3 regions of the Rhodosalinus sp. 5P4 genome follow, and region 3 is predicted to be linked to each of the others. Evidence: riboswitches for the same ligand, from Rfam matches in the RefSeq annotation. Region 3 holds a riboswitch; each other region holds the start of a gene.
What was found. A riboswitch is a leader RNA that binds a small molecule or an ion and turns the genes downstream of it on or off. The one in region 3 is predicted to bind S-adenosylmethionine.
Positions count from the first base shown of each region.

Region 1 (5,073 bases), on a different contig from region 3:
GCGCACCGCCACGAAGGCGGCGGGATCAGACACATGACGCTGCGCCTCGACGACGGCACGGTGATGATCGGCCAGGCCCCGGACGGGCCCGAGGCGCATGTGCATGTCTGGGTCGCCGACCCGGCCGCCGCGCACCGCACCGCGCTCGCCGCAGGGGCCGAGGAGGTGCAACCGCCGCAGGACACGGCCGAGGGCGACAGCCGCGCCGGCGTCCGCGTTGGCGGCATCACCTGGTGGATGAGCCGGCACCGCGGCTGAGCGCGCGTCAGCGCGCGTGGATCAGCGTGGCGAAGAGCTTCGGATCCAGGCTTTCGGCGGCGAAGGTGTCACCCTCGGTCAGCACCGAGATCGCGTCGTGGCTGTGCAGGCTCTCCTGGTGGCTGGCCACCACGCGAAAGTCGCCCACCCGCGCGTCCTGCTCCAGCTCGGCGGCGAAAAGCCGCGCCGCGTCCTCCACGAAGATAGGGTTCGCGGCGTTGAGCTCGGCGAAGGCCTGCTCGTCCTCGCGCTTGACCATCACCTGGGTCTCGGTGGGCACCGCGCGGCGGCAGAGTTCCACGAGATCCTCGAACCACAGGCACCCCTCGCCCGTCAGTTCGACGGAGACCCGCGCCACCGACCGCTGCGAATGGGGCGTGGCGAGCTGGCTCCGCTCCCGCCGCGCATGTTCCGACAGCTCCAGCGAGCAGGGGCAGGTGGACGAATACACGTAGTCCAGATGCATGATGCGGCGACGCTGGCCCGCCGTTTCCACCAGTTCGAGCGCGATGTCGTAATACTGGTAGCCCGACAGGCCCGAGCGCAGGCTCTCCACCCGTACGGGGAAGGAAAAGCGCATCATGATGCGCGCGTCGAGGCTGTCGAGATCGCTCTTGTAGTCGTCGAGCGCCGCCTCGATCACGTCGAAGCTGAACACCCGCTCGGCGTGGGCGTAGAAGCTCCGCATGATGCGGCTCATGTTGATGCCCTTCTTCTCGGCTTCCAGGCTCACCGTGCCGGTGACGGACGTCTCGAGCGTCAGGTCGCCGTTGTCGCGGGTATGGAAGCGGATCGGCAGGCGGAAGTTGGAGATGCCCACATGCTGGATCGGCCGCCGCGCGCCGCGGATCAGTGCGGCCGGGCCGTTCTGAAGATCGGGCAAGGTGGCCTTGTAGGCCGCGTCGGCGCGGAAATCTTCCGGATAGTCGCGCGCGAGTTCGGGGTAGGCGCCGGAGTTCGGCAGCAGGCGCAGGACAGCCGGGTCGAGCGCGGCGATCTCTTCCTCGCTCGCGTCCTCGATCCAGCGCCGCAGCCGGGCCAGCGCCATCTCGGCCTCCTTGCGGTCGGGCGCCGTTTCCATCTCGCTCACATGCACATTCATCGGGCTCGCCCCTTCGGCAGATCCTCTATCGGCTGAAGACATAGGACGGGCGCGGGCGGAAATCCAACGGCGACGCGGCATTTTCCGGCCCGCGCCCGGCGCTCACGCCGCCCCCGGACCGCTCATGCCGCGTCGAGCGCGCGGGTCAGATCGGCCAGCAGATCGTCGCCGTCCTCGAGCCCGCAAGAGAGCCGCACGAGCCCCGGCGTGATCCCCAGCACGGCCTTCTGCGCCTCGGGCAGGCGCTGATGGGTCGTCGTGGCAGGATGGGTGACGATCGACTTCGCATCGCCCAGATTGTTCGAGATGACGACAAGATCGAGGGCATTGAGGAAGCGGAACGCCGCCTCCTGCCCGCCGGCGAGCTCCAGCGCGAGCATCGTGCCCCCTGCGCCCATCTGCCGCTGCGCCAGCGCGTGCTGCGGATGCGAGACGAGGCCGGGATAGAGGACGCGCGACAGCTTCGGGTGACCCTCCAGCGCCGCGGCCAGCCGCGCGGCCGTCTCGGTCTGCGCCCGCACCCGCAGATCCATGGTTTCCAGGCCCTTCAGGAGAACCCAGGCGTTGAAGGGCGAAAGCGCACCGCCCGTATGCTTCATGTAGGGCTCCACGGTCCCGCGGATGAACTCCCGCGTTCCGAGGATGACGCCGCCAAGCACCCGGCCCTGCCCGTCGATGTGCTTCGTGGCGGAATAGATCACCACGTCCGCGCCCTGCAGCGCGGCCCGCGAATGGACGGGGGTGGCGAAGACGTTGTCCACGACGACCGTCGCGCCGGCGACATGGGCGATGTCCGAAACGGCGGCGATGTCGATGACGTCCAGCGTGGGGTTAGAGACGGATTCGAAGAACGCCGCGCGCGTGCCGGGGCGCAGCGCCGCGCGCCACTGATCGAGGTCGGTGCCGTCCACGAAGCTCACCTCGACCCCGTAGCGGGCGAGCACCTCCTCCAGCACGTAAAGGCAGGAACCGAAGAGCGCGCGGGCGGCCACGACATGATCGCCCGCCCGCAGCATCGACATGAGCGCGCCCGACACCGCCGCCATGCCGCTCGCGGTCGCGAAGGCGTCCTCGGTTCTCTCGAGGCCCGCGATGCGATCCTCGAACATCGCCACCGTCGGATTGCCGTAGCGGGCGTAGATGAACTCGTCGGGGCCGGCGGCGCGGAACCGCGCCTCGGCGGCCTCGGCACTGTCGTAGGCGAAACCCTGGGTGAGGAAGAGCGCCTCGCTCACCTCCCCGTATTGCGAGCGCCGCGCGCCGCCATGCACCAGCCGCGTGCGCGGCTTCCAGCCCTCCGACATCCTGCACCTCCCCCGGGGCTCGCCCGGACGAAAAAGCCCCCACGCGCGGTCAAGCGAACGGGGGCCCCTTCGTCCTGACCTCTTTAGCGGTATCTTTCGCGTGGCCCGCAATCCGGTGAACAAATCGCCACGGGACCGCGGTTACCCGCGGCGCTGTTGCACGTCAACACCGTCACGAATCCGTAACTCCGCCGTCACGCCAGTTTCGTATGGCCGCCCTAAGCGTTGCCCACAACATGTAGTGGGGCATGGGCGATGCCGCTTCTGCGACTGGATGCACTGGGCGAGACGCCGCACCTGCACGGGAGTGCCGATGCGCCCGGGCCGCTGCTCGCCGAGGCGGCGCGCACGGGCAGCGGGCCGATCATCGTGATGGTGCATGGCTACAAGTTCCGTCCCGGCCACCCCGCGCGCTGCCCGCACGGCCACATCCTCTCGCTCGAAGAGCGCGGAGACTGCTGGAAGGCGCTCAGCTGGCCGCGCGGCCTCGGCTTCGGCGCCGGCGGTCCCGAGGAAGGGCTCGGCATCGCGCTGGGCTGGAACGCGCGCGGCACGATCTGGCAGGCCTACGACCGCGCGGCGGGGGCGGGGGCGGCGCTTGCCCAGGCGATCGAGGTGCTGCACGCCACCGCGCCGCACCGTCCGATCCACGCGCTCGCCCATTCGCTGGGCGCGCGGGTGGTGCTGCAAGCCCTTGCCCGGCTGCCCGAGCGGGCCGTGACCCGCGCCATCCTGCTCGCGGGCGCCGAGTTCGCCAGCCGTGCCGAGGCGGCGCTCGCCACGCCCGCGGGCCGCGCGGCGGAGATCGTCAACGTCACGAGCCGCGAGAACGATCTCTTCGATTTCCTGCTCGAGCGGCTGATCGGCCCGCCGCGGCGGGGCGACCTCACGCTCGGCCACGGTCTCGGTGACCGGCCCGGCGCGCTCACGCTCCAGCTCGACGACCCGGCCACCCTCGCCGTGCTGCGCGCGCGCGGCTTCCCCGTCGCGGCCCCGGCGCGGCGCGTCTGCCACTGGTCGGCCTATCTCCGCCCGGGCGTCTTCGACCTCTACCGCGCACTTCTCCGCCGCCCCGAGACCCTGCCGCTCGCAGCGCTCCGCGCCCAGCTGCCCCAACGCCCGCAACCCCGATGGTCACGGCTTCTTGCGCCGGCGCACGGGGACGCGGCCTTGTCATTGCTGCCGAACACGTCATCCTGACGGCCAGCACAGGAGGCCCGGATGACCCGACCGATAGAGTTGCATTACTGGCCCACGCCCAATGGCTGGAAGATCGCCATCGCGCTGGAGGAGATGGAGCTGCCCTACGAGGTCAAGCTCGTGAACATCGGCAAGGGCGACCAGTTCGACCCCGCGTTCCTGAAAATCGCACCCAACAATCGCATGCCCGCGATCGTGGACCCCGAAGGCCCCGACGGCCGGCCCATCTCCGTCTTCGAATCGGGGGCGATCCTGCAATATCTCGCCCGCAAGACCGGGCGCTTCCACGGAAGCACCGAGCGCGAGCGCGTGGCGGTGGAAGAGTGGCTCATGTGGCAGATGGGCGGGCTCGGCCCGATGGCGGGCCAGGCGCATCACTTCCTGAAATACGCGCCCGCCATGGATCCGCCGCAGGACCTGTCCTATGCCAAGGATCGCTACCGCAACGAGACCGCGCGGCTCTACCGCGTGCTCGACACCCGGCTCGCCGAGACCCGTTACGCGGCCGGGGAGTTCTACTCCATCGCCGACATGGCGATCTGGCCCTGGGCCTCGCTCTGGGAAGGCCAGGAGCAGACGCTGGACGACAAGCCCCACATGAAGCGCTGGCTCGAGGAGGTGGGCGCGCGCCCCGCCGTGCGGACGGGCCGCGACCTCGCCGCCGAGATGCGCAGCTCCGCCGCCGACGACCGCGAGGCGCAGAAGATCCTGTTCGGACAGAAGGGCTAGGGCCGCGCCCGCCCCTTCTTCTTGGCGCAAATACTCTCGGGGGGTGAGGGGCGACGCCCCGAGGGGGGCGGACAGCCCCCCTTTTTCAGCGCCCGCCCTCGTCCCCGTCCTCGATGTGATGCTGGAGCGCCATGATCTGCCACCAGAGGAAGACGAAAAGCAGGATCGGGAAGCCGAAGGTCTCGATCTTGACCCAGGCGTCGGTGGACATGGTGCGCCAGACGAACTCGTTGCCCACGGCGAGCGCGGCGAACATCGCCGTCAGCCGCCGCGTGAGGATCATCCAGCCCTCCTCGCGCATCGGCAGCGCCTCCGAGAGCACGTAGGCCAGCAGGCTCCGCCCCCGCAGAAGCCCGAGCCCGAGCAGCGCCGCGAAGAAGCCGTAGACGATCGTCGTCTTCATCTTGAAGAAGCGCTCGTCGTTGAACCAGGCGGTGAGCGCGCCGAAGAAGACCACCATGATCGCGGTGAAGACCTGCA
Region 1 is NZ_JBGFSJ010000001.1:192,000-197,072, reverse strand. Features, by position in the region: gene AB6A69_RS00950 (VOC family protein) at 1-258, shown strand, start outside; gene folE2 (GTP cyclohydrolase FolE2) at 266-1,360, opposite strand; gene metZ (O-succinylhomoserine sulfhydrylase) at 1,483-2,664, opposite strand; SAM riboswitch at 2,727-2,805, opposite strand; gene AB6A69_RS00935 (DUF726 domain-containing protein) at 2,920-3,864, shown strand; gene AB6A69_RS00930 (glutathione S-transferase N-terminal domain-containing protein) at 3,886-4,593, shown strand; gene AB6A69_RS00925 (inner membrane-spanning protein YciB) at 4,679-5,073, opposite strand, start outside.
Region 1: linked by a shared signal. The riboswitch ahead of metZ (O-succinylhomoserine sulfhydrylase) and the one ahead of AB6A69_RS07085 (hypothetical protein) in region 3 are both predicted to bind S-adenosylmethionine.

Region 2 (5,073 bases), on a different contig from region 3:
CGTGCGGGCCGCGACCGTGTGGCCGCCAGCAAGGGAGTGCAGGAGATCCTGACATCGACGTGCGACCTGCGGACTGCCACACCCTATCTCTTCGCCACGACCGGCAAGGAGTGGTTGGAAAACGACGTGCTTGGCGAAGAGGTGTTCGGCCCGCTGGGTCTGATCGTGAAGGTGTCGGATTCCGGCGAGATGAAAGATGTCGCCCGGTCGCTGCAAGGACAGCTGACATGTACCCTTCACATGGACGACGCCGACACCGAGATTGCGCGCGGCCTGATGCCGATCATCGAGCGGAAGGCGGGGCGCCTGCTGGCCAATGGCTTCCCGACCGGTGTCGAAGTGTGCGACAGCATGGTGCATGGTGGCCCCTATCCGGCCAGTACGAATTTCGGTCATACCTCGGTCGGCACGCTGGCCATACGTCGCTTTCTGCGGCCGGTCTGCTATCAAAACATTCCCGGCGAACTCCTGCCCGAAGACTTGAGGTAGAAAGCGAGGGGCGCCCTTGGGCCCGCCCCCATGGGGCGGTCAAGGCTGGCCTGCTGCCGGTTTCATGGTGGACCTTGCCGGGTCCTCGGTCCGGGCGTCATGCGAGCTCCGGGCGGGTTTCGGTCGGGCCGCACCGGCGCTCGGCGTCAAGTTGCCGATCGCGGCTGATCTCTGCCGCCTCACCCACCTGCGCTGACGATGTGCGCCACGTCGAGCCGTGCCGCGTCACCCTGCACGCGGTAGGCCAGCAGCGGCCCGTCGCCGCCCGCCGAGTAGTCGAGGCAGAGGGCGTTCAGCGCCTGGAGAGCCGGCCGCCCGTCGAGCCAGTAGTGGCCGAAGAAGACGGGTCTCGCGCCGGCGGGGTAGGCGCCGGCGCGCGCGAACTCCGGCAGGGGCCCGGGCGGCAGTTCGGCGGGATCGGGCACCGATATGGCGATGTCCGCCCAGCTCGCCGCTTCGCCTTGCCACCACTTGAGGCGGACATGCGCGCGGCGACGCCCATCCTTGTCGTGGAAGACGTGCCCCTCGGGCAGAGGGACTTCCGGCCCCTTCGTGGTCGTCTCGACGCGCGCGTGGAGCGCGTGCTCCTGGTCGGCGGCGGCAACGAGCTGATCCTCGTCGAGGACGCCGTCCCGGGTCTCCCGCGCGAGCGCCGCGATGACGGCCTCGTCCCAGCAGGCGTGCACCGCCCGGAAACGCGCCGTTTCCAGGTAAAGCGGCAGGCTCTGCATCCAGGCGAGCACCTCCCGCGTCGCGGGCGCGTCCGGCGGGAAGGCCTCGAGGAAGCTGCGGTGCTGCGCGGTGTTCTTCGCGCTTCGCGCGCGGAGCGGTTCCCCGGTTCCAGGATGCCGGGTGTGGTAATGGAGCGCGTTGAGCTCGTGGTTGCCCATGACCGCGCGGGCCTTGCCGGCGTCCATGAGGCTCCGGACCGTGCGGATCACGCCCGCGTTGTCGGGCCCCAGGTCGATGAAATCGCCGAGGAAGATGATCTCGCGATCGGGCGCGTCGTTGATCCAGCCCGCGGCGCTTTGGCGCCAGCCGAGCTTCGGGAGAAGCTCGTGGAGCTTCTCGCCCTGGCCGTGAATGTCGGGGATGATGTCGTGCATCAGGCCTCCTCGTGATCGAAGATGTCCATCGGGATCTCGGGGGCGTGCGGCGCGCAGTCCGCCAGCACCCGGTCGAGCATCGCCATGCCGGGCGCGCGGCGGATCCGGTAGCGATCGATCGGCAGCGCCCTACCGCAGTCGCAGCCGCGGGCCCGGTTCTCGGGCGTCCAGTGCCAGGAGCGCACGAGGTCCACGCCGGCGATCCCGACCCGCCGGGTGATGCCGTGCTTCGGCGGACCGTGCGGTGGCAGGGCCTCGGCCTCCACCACGGTCCCCTCCGGCACGGGCATGCCGCGCCCGTCGTGGCGCTGCCACGGGCCCCAGAGCCGCTCAGCGCCAGACATCGGAGAGCTCCGCGCCGCGCCGGTCGGCGAGCGCCCAGCGATGGCCGTTGAGGATCCGCACGGCGCGCAGATGCGGCCAGAACCACCGGTATCCCGGGTAGAGGAAACATCCGTGGGCGGGCGGCGTGAGCTCGAGCTGCTCTGCGATCTGCGCAAGCGCCTGTGCCCCGTGGCCCTCGAGCTCGAGGCGAATGGCGATGTAGCTGATGGGATAGGCCGTGATCAGCAGGCCCGCGACGAGGTGGTCGCGCCGCCCGCGCTCCGGGCCGTTCGGGCGGGCGAGGATCGCCTCGAGCATCACGAGCGCGCGGGCGCGCTCCTGCCAGCGGGGCACCACCGCCCGCGCGAGGCTCCGGCGCACGAACGCCGTGCGCGCCGTCGCGGCGCATTGGTCGGGAAGGTCGAGGATCATGAGGGAACTCCTTCGGCACGTGACATTGGCCGAAGGCGCGCGGGCACCGCGTCACGCCGGTATCTTACCGGAACGACACCTGCGTCGTGGCGCACGACAAGGCGGGTTTTGGGAGAGGTCCGCATGGGCCACCCTTTCGTTGCCAGTCTTCGGCCGCATCCCCCACTCTGGGGTGCCACCTTGCTGGGTCAGCAGGTTGGCGAGAGCGCTGAGGCTCTTCTCAAGATGCATGGTAAAAGTAGTTGTTCTGCCGAAGGAGTGCAATCCCCGGTCGGGCAGGCGCGCATATGTGGGTGATCTGGCAAGGACGGTCGGAAAGCAGCGGTGCATCTCGTGCGGAGGCGGCCGGGAACCGTCTCGCACCGATTGGATCCTGTCGACGCTACAAAGCGCCACGCGCGGGCGTCACGCCAGCGCGCTCCCGCGCATCTCTCCGGTCGAGCGTGTCGCGCCCCGCCCGGCTTCGGCGCCCCGGCCATCGCCGAAGATACCGGATCTGACGAGACGCTGATTTGCGGTGGCAGGCCGCGCCGCGAAGGTGGCACGGCCCGCTTGCCGGCTCAGTCGCCCGGCGTCAGCTTGTGGACCGCCCCTCCGTCGACGGCGGTGTAGAGGCTGCCGTCGGGGCCCAGCACGAGCGAGCGGAAGCGCGCGGGCGGCATCGGCAGCGTCATCTCGGTCACGTCACGCACCGAGATCTCGCCTTCGTGGGTCTCGAGCTCGATCACGTCGATGCGCTGGCCGATGGGCGTTCCGCCAAAGCCGATGCCCAGCAGGCCGACGGCCAAGGCGCCGTCCCATTCGCCCCATTGCTCACCCTCGAGAAAGGCAGCAGAGGATATGCCCTGCGACCAGCCGTTGTTCTCCCAGATCGGCGGCATCGCGTCGGGATAGGTCTCGAAATCCGTCATCGGCATGAACGACGCGCGTTCGAAGCGGTTCATGCCTTCGTCCTGGTTGGGCATGTACCCGCAATAGCCATCGGGACAGTCGCCCCGGCCCGCCATGTTGTCACGCGGGTCCCAGCCACCGTTCCCGCCGTTTTCCAGCACAGTGATCTCGTCGGAGTGCCATGGCCCGTGCTCCGTGATGATGGCGTCGCCCGTTTCGGGGTGAAAGGCGATGCCCTGCACGTTGCGGTGCCCGTAGGTGTAGGTCCGCTTGTCGAAGCCTTCGGGCGGGGTGTTGTCGGGGTGCGCACTTCCGTCCGTCTGGATGCGCAGCACCTTGGAGCCCATGAGCGTCGGGCTTTGCGGGATCTCGGGGTTGTGGTTGTCGCCCGTGGTGAGCCACAGCGCCCCCTCGGGACCGAAGCGAACGCGCCCGCCGTTATGGGCACCGGGCCCGCCGAAGGGATGATCGGAGTCCTCCATCTTGTAGGGCACGTCATCCACGATATCGACGCGGTTCGAAACGGCGGTGAAGTCCTCGTTCACGGTGAAGCGCATCAGCCGGTTGGTGTGCGGATCGGACATGTCGGACGTGGCATAGACATAGATGCGCCGGTTGGTCTCGAACTCCGGGTCGAAGGCGACGCCCATCATCCCGGCCTGACCTTCGCAGAACAGGTCCGACCCGTTCGACGGGTAGCCATCGACGTCGCCCATACCGTAGAGCGCGTTGACCGTCCCATCGGGCAACCGCACCGAAAGGCCGTTGCACTTCTCGCTGAACAGCATCGTTCCATCGTCGAGGAACGCGATGTCCCAGGGGCTGTCCAGCCCGTCGAGCACGACTTCGTGCTGAAGGCTGGTGGTGTTCATCCCCACTTGGGCGAAAGCCGGCGATGCAAGGATCGCGGTCCCGGTCAGCAGCGATGCGACGAAGGCCCTTTGATAAGCCATGTGATCCTCCCTTGAATGTCTTCCGTCCAATGCGACCTCCTGGAATTGATCGTCGGGAGGCGTTGGCGATTAAGCTGTAAATGTAAGCACGATCGTTTTCCGATCAAGGCAAGCGCATGTCCGACATCCGACCGCCCGGGCCTTTCGCGCGTCGGTCGAAGGCGCGTGTCACGTGGACCGCAAGGCTGGCGATCTCCGTGTCCGAAATATTCCTCGCGGTCTGGATCATCGGAACCGAGTCCGGACCGACGCGCGCGCCGGCTCTGTAAGTCTTCAGCCGGTTCGCGATGTAGTCCGGCGCCTTGTCGGACAGCTGCGGATAGCTCGCGACGCCCTGCGCCTCTTTGCCGTGGCAGGCATCCGTGCGGTGTAGCCCGACGGCGGCATGTGGCAGGCGACACGCGACGCGGCTCGTCTGTCGATGATGGCCGAGCGTGGGCGTCGATTCGGTTCGCCAGTCGGCCACGGCGAAATTCAGCGAAGAGCTTCGGGCGTTCGGGGCCAGCAGGGCGACCATCGTCACGCGAACTCCAGAAAGCTGATCCCGGCCAGGACGAGCCCCGCGAGAAACAGGGTTTCGGCCACGATCAGCGCGATCGCACCGCCACCCACCTTGATGATGTTGCGCAGGTCGGTCTTCATCCCGACCGCGGCGATGGCGGCCAGCAGGGCCCAGGACGAAAGCCCGGCCAGGAACGCGCCCAGCGTCTCGGGGATCAGGCCAAGCGAATTCAGCGTGGCGAGGCAGAGGAACCCCGCCACGAAGCCGGGCACGATCGGCGGCCGCGTGCCGTCCGCGCGCGTCTGTTCGCGTTGCCACACAAGCGTGATCACGATCACCACCGGTGCGAGGAACGAGACCCGGATCAATTTGACGA
Region 2 is NZ_JBGFSJ010000005.1:387,346-392,418, forward strand. Features, by position in the region: gene AB6A69_RS12280 (aldehyde dehydrogenase (NADP(+))) at 1-489, shown strand, start outside; gene AB6A69_RS12285 (metallophosphoesterase) at 669-1,595, opposite strand; gene AB6A69_RS12290 (hypothetical protein) at 1,595-1,939, opposite strand; gene AB6A69_RS12295 (hypothetical protein) at 1,926-2,351, opposite strand; SAM-I-IV-variant riboswitch at 2,477-2,585, opposite strand; gene AB6A69_RS12300 (sorbosone dehydrogenase family protein) at 2,912-4,195, opposite strand; gene AB6A69_RS12305 (cytochrome c) at 4,299-4,718, opposite strand; gene AB6A69_RS12310 (YeiH family protein) at 4,715-5,073, opposite strand, start outside.
Region 2: linked by a shared signal. The riboswitch ahead of AB6A69_RS12295 (hypothetical protein) and the one ahead of AB6A69_RS07085 (hypothetical protein) in region 3 are both predicted to bind S-adenosylmethionine.

Region 3 (5,073 bases):
TCACGACCCCGAGCACGGCGACCTCTTTCCAGCCAACACGCCCTACTGTCTGGTCTCGCAGGGCTCCTCCGGGTCGGACCGCCCGCATCTCGAGGCGCTCGCGATGATCCTCGCGGCGTTCCGCCCCGACACGAAGGCGGCGCTGCAGCGCGCCGGGCTCGTCGCGCCCACGGTGCAGATGGTCTACCGGCGCGCGCGGCTGGGCATCCTGCGCCGGGAGACCTACCTGACCGGCCGCGCCCATCCCACGGTCTTCGCTGCCGGGGACATCAACCTCTCCGGCATGGTGGCGCTCGCGAATGCCATCGCGCCCGACGCCGTGCCGCCCATGGTCCGCCTCGAGGTGGACGCGGAGACCGAGGCCCGCCCGGGCGTGGATGTCTTCGGCGAGGGGCTGGGCGAGCGGCTCTTCGACACGCCCTCGGCCATCGCGCGTGTCTGGCGCGCGCCGGTCTGGCGGCGCAGCATGATCGTCTCCGCCGCGAAGACCCGCGATCCGAACGGCCGGCCGCTGCGGTTCACCTGGTCGCTCCTGCGCGGCGACCCGGCGCGCACGCGGATCGAGCCGCTCGACGCCGCGGGCCGACGCGCCCGGATCACGCTGGAGTGGCAGCCCCCCCGCCCGGTGCCCGGGCGCGACGATGTCCTCTCGCCGCGGATCGACATCGGGGTCTTCGCCTCGAACGGCGTGCACGACAGCGCGCCGGGCTTCGTGTCGGTGCTGCTGCCCGCCCACGAGGCGCGCGTCTACGAACCCGCGCCCGACGGCGGCCAGAGGATCGCGCGGATCGTGCGGGCGGCCCCCGACGGCGTCTACGCCGACCCGGCACTCTTCCCGGTCACCGACTGGACGGATGTCTACCGCTACGGCGCGGACGGCAGCCTGCTGGGATGGACCCGGTCGCGGGCCTCGGGCGACACCCGGTACGATGCCGCGGGACGGCGGCGCGGCCCGGATGGCGCCTTGCGCGGCGTGCGCTATCCGGTGGACGCGTTGCCCGACGGCCGGCCCGTGCTGCGCGAGGTGCCCGTTATCAGGCCGTGAGGCGTGCCGCGTTCACAGGACCGACGCGCGGCGTCCTGCAGCAGCTATGTCTGCGGTCGCGGGATAACAAGTGGCGGGCGGTGCATCGTGTGATCGAGAACGCAAAACCTCCTACCCGGGGCGGGCGCCCTGTGAGGGGTCACGCGCGAATGGCTGCGTTCCGGGAAACCGGCCCAACGAGCCGCGATCGGACCCTTCCGCGCTTGACAGGCACCGCTCCGATACGACCTTTTAGCGCTGGAACGAGGGCATTGTCGGAACCGCTTCGTTTCGGAAAACTGACGCGACGCGCCAGGTGTCCGCCGCCCGTCGCACGACCTCCCGAGGGCGCGCCCGGAATGGCTTCGTTTCGGAAAACCGCGCGTTATGCCGGAACGCCCGCCTGGCGCAGCCAGTCCACCCAGCCCCGGAACGCGCGTTTCCGCGCGCCCAAGGCTTCGCGCAGGTAGCGCCGGGCGAGTTCGCTCTCCGGCGCATGTTTCTCGCGGACGCGGGTCTCGACGAGCTGGCCGTCGATCCACGTTTCGGTCACCTTGCGACCGACGAGCACCATCGCGTCCTCGACGCCGGGCGCGTGACCGGGCCCGCCGGCCAACGCCGCCAGCCGGGCCTCCAGCCCGGCGACCCGCGCTTCCGCCGGCGCGAGCACCAGCGCGCGGGAGAGCCCCTCCTCCTCCCGGAAGGCCGCCGCGGCGGGCAGTTCCGTGCGATCGAGGATCACCGTGAGCCATCGTTGCACCGCCTCGGGCGCGGGCGCCGCGGTCAGCCCGTGGCGCCGGGCGTTGCCCGATGCCCGTGCCTTGCCCGACGCGGAGCGCGGCCCGGTGCTCCGCTGCGCGTTCCGCCGGTTGGCGGCGACCTGGCGCGCGCTGGTCACGACACCTCCGCGACCGCCTCGATCGGGCGGGCGGCCTGAAGCGCGTCGAGATCCCGCTTCACCTCGCGGCAGCGCGGCTCGAGCTCTGCGATCTTGCGGTCATGGAAGCGTGTTGCGACCTCGCCGGCCTGCCAGAACTCGGCCATCAGCGCGACCATGTCCAGTCCGAGCGCCGCGATCTCGGCCTCCGCCGCGGCCACGGTCTCGGCGTCGCGCGACACCGCGCGCGCCGCGAGCTCGGTCGCCTCGCTCAGGGCGCCCGGCCGGTCGAACGGCGTTTCCTGGAAATCCTCCTCGGACTTGCCGGCCTCGATCCACGCGTCCCAGACTTGGTCGAGATGCGCCTCGTGGCGGGCGTGGCAGGCCTCGACGACGGCCTCCGTGATCTTGTGCTCGACCTGGCGCGCAAGGACGCGGTCGCGCATCCGTCGGTGCTGCAGCATGTCCCACTCGATCGCGATCAGGTTTTCCGCGATCACCGCCTCGTAGGGCGTGACGGGCGCCAGCGCGCGCAGAAGCCCCGCCTCGAAGGCGGGGAACGCGGCCGGCGACTGGCCGGGCAAGGGGTCCCGGCCCGGCAGCAATGCGAGGAAGGACGCAAGTCCGAAGCGCTGCGGATCGGGCGGCGTCAGGGCGGTTCCGGGGTCTGGTGTCTGGCCATCATGGCCTCCTTCTGGCTGGGCGACCCGGCGGCGCGCGCCGGCGTCGCGGTGGGTGCGCGGCCCCGATCGGCCGAGGGCGCCGCATGCGCGCGGCGGTCCCGACGGCACGGGGCCGGCAATCATTTGCATCAGGAGAAGGAAACGCCCCCCTTCGTTGCCGTGTCGGCCACATCGCCTTGCGGGCAGCCACCTTGCCGGGGTCGGCAGGTTGGCGGAGGCTCGCGCCCCACTCATGATGCACGCGCACATTACCTCATTCGCGAATCGTCGCGCAACCCCAATCCTTGCGCCCCGGTCTCGTCGGGGCGCGCGGGTCATCCCGCGGCCGGCGCCCGGAAGGCGAGCCGCATCTGCTTCTCGGTCTCGATCAGGGCGAAGAAGACCGCGCCGATCGCCACGATGATCACGCCGTCGGCCAGCGGCACCGGCGCGGTCCCCATGATCCGCTGCAACGGCGGCAAGTAGGTGATGGCGACTTGAAGGCCGGTCACGGTCAGAACGCTGATCCAGACGACCCGGGTGCCCAGCAGCGCCGACAGGCGCAGCGAGGCGCCGTGGATGTTGCGGATGAAGAAGAGGTAGAAGATCTCGAGGACGACGAGCGTGTTCATCGCCATCGTCTGCGCCAGCTCGACCGGGTACCCCCGGTCGGTCGCGTAGAGAAAGACGCCGAAGACCGCGGCGAGAAAGAGCCCCGAGACCAGCACGAGTTGCCAGATCAGCCCGCCGGTCAGCAGCGGCTCGCCGCGCGGGCGCGGCGGGCGGCGCATGGTGCCGGGCTCGGACGGCTCGAACGCCAGCGCGATGCCCAGGGTCACGGCCGTGACCAGGTTCACCCACAGGATCTGCACCGCCGTGATCGGCAGCGCGAGGCCCGCGAAGAGCGCCAGGATGATCGTCATCGCCTCGCCCGCGTTGGTGGGCAGGGTCCAGCTGATCACCTTCTTGATGTTGTCGTAGACCGTGCGCCCCTCGCGCACCGCCGCCGCGATGGACGCGAAATTGTCGTCGGCCAGCACCAGTTCGGCGGCCTCCTTCGCCGCCTCGCTGCCCTTGAGCCCCATCGCGATGCCGGCGTCGGCGCGCTTGAGCGCGGGCGCGTCGTTCACCCCGTCGCCGGTCATCGCCACGGTGAGCCCGCGCGCCTGCAGCGCGGTGACGAGGCGCAGCTTGTGCGCGGGAGAGGTGCGCGCGAAGATGTCGGTCTCCACCACCATGTCGGCGAGCGCGGCGTCGTCCATCGCCTCGAGATCGGCGCCGGTGAGTACGCGGTCGTGGTTCGTCAGACCGATCCTGGCCGCGATGGCGCGCGCCGTCGCCGCGTGATCGCCGGTGATCATCTTCACGCGGATGCCCGCGGCGTGGCACTCGGCCACCGCCTCGATGGCCTCCGCGCGCGGCGGGTCGATCAACCCGATCAGCCCGATCAGCGTGAGGCGCCCCTCGAGATCGGCGCTTTCCAGGGTTTCCATCTCCCGCGGCGCCGGGCGCGCCGCGACGGCGATCACCCGCTGGCCTTCCGCGGCCAGCGCCTCGACCTCGTCGCTCCAGTGCCCGGCGTCGAGGGGCGCCACTCCCCCGTCGGGCGCGCGCTGGTCGGCGCAGAGCGCGAGCACCGCCTCGGGCGCGCCCTTGACGTGGATGCAGGCCTCGCCGCCCCGGCCGTGATGCAGCGTCGCCATGTAGCGGTGCGCCGCGTCGAAGGGGATCGCGTCGGCGCGCCGCCACGCGCGCAGGGGCTCGGCCCCGTCGCCGGTGATCTTGCCGGCAAGCGCGATGAGCGCGCCCTCCATCGGGTCGCCCTCGACGTGCCAGCCATCCTCCGCGCCGCGCAGCCGCGCGTCGTTGCAAAGCGCCGCCGCGCGGGCGATCTCGGTCAGAACCGCGTGCTCGTCGGGATGGGCGTCCGCCTCGCGCCAGCGCACCGCGCCCTCGGGGGCGTAACCGCTGCCGCCCACCGAGTAGACCCGGCCCGCCGCCGCCAGCGTCGCCGCCATCATCTCGTTGCGGGTCAGCGTGCCGGTCTTGTCCGAGCAGATCACCGAGACCGAGCCCAGCGTCTCGATCGCCGGCAGCCGGCGGACGATGGCGTTGCGCCGCGCCATCGCCTGCACGCCCACCGCCAGCGTGATGGTCAGCACCGCCGGCAGCCCCTCGGGGATCGCCGCGACCGATAGGCCCACCACCGCCATGAAAAGCTCGGAAAACGGCAGGTGGTCCACGAAATAGCCGTAGCTCAGCAGCGCGCCGGCCACGATCAGGATGAAGAGCGTGAGCCAGCGCGCGAAGCGGTCCATCTGCGCCACCAGCGGGGTGGTCAGCGTCTCCACGCGGCCCAGCATGCCGCTGATCCGGCCGATCTGCGTGTCGGCCCCGGTGGCCACCACGACGCCGCGCCCCGCCCCGGCCGCCACGAGCGTGCCCGAAAAGAGCATCGGGCTGCGGTCGCCCAGGGACACCTCCGCCGCGACGGGCGCGGTGCCCTTGTC
Region 3 is NZ_JBGFSJ010000003.1:308,841-313,913, forward strand. Features, by position in the region: gene AB6A69_RS07075 (hypothetical protein) at 1-1,045, shown strand, start outside; gene AB6A69_RS07080 (hypothetical protein) at 1,410-1,922, opposite strand; gene AB6A69_RS07085 (hypothetical protein) at 1,919-2,485, opposite strand; SAM-I-IV-variant riboswitch at 2,725-2,828, opposite strand; gene AB6A69_RS07090 (cation-transporting P-type ATPase) at 2,899-5,073, opposite strand, start outside.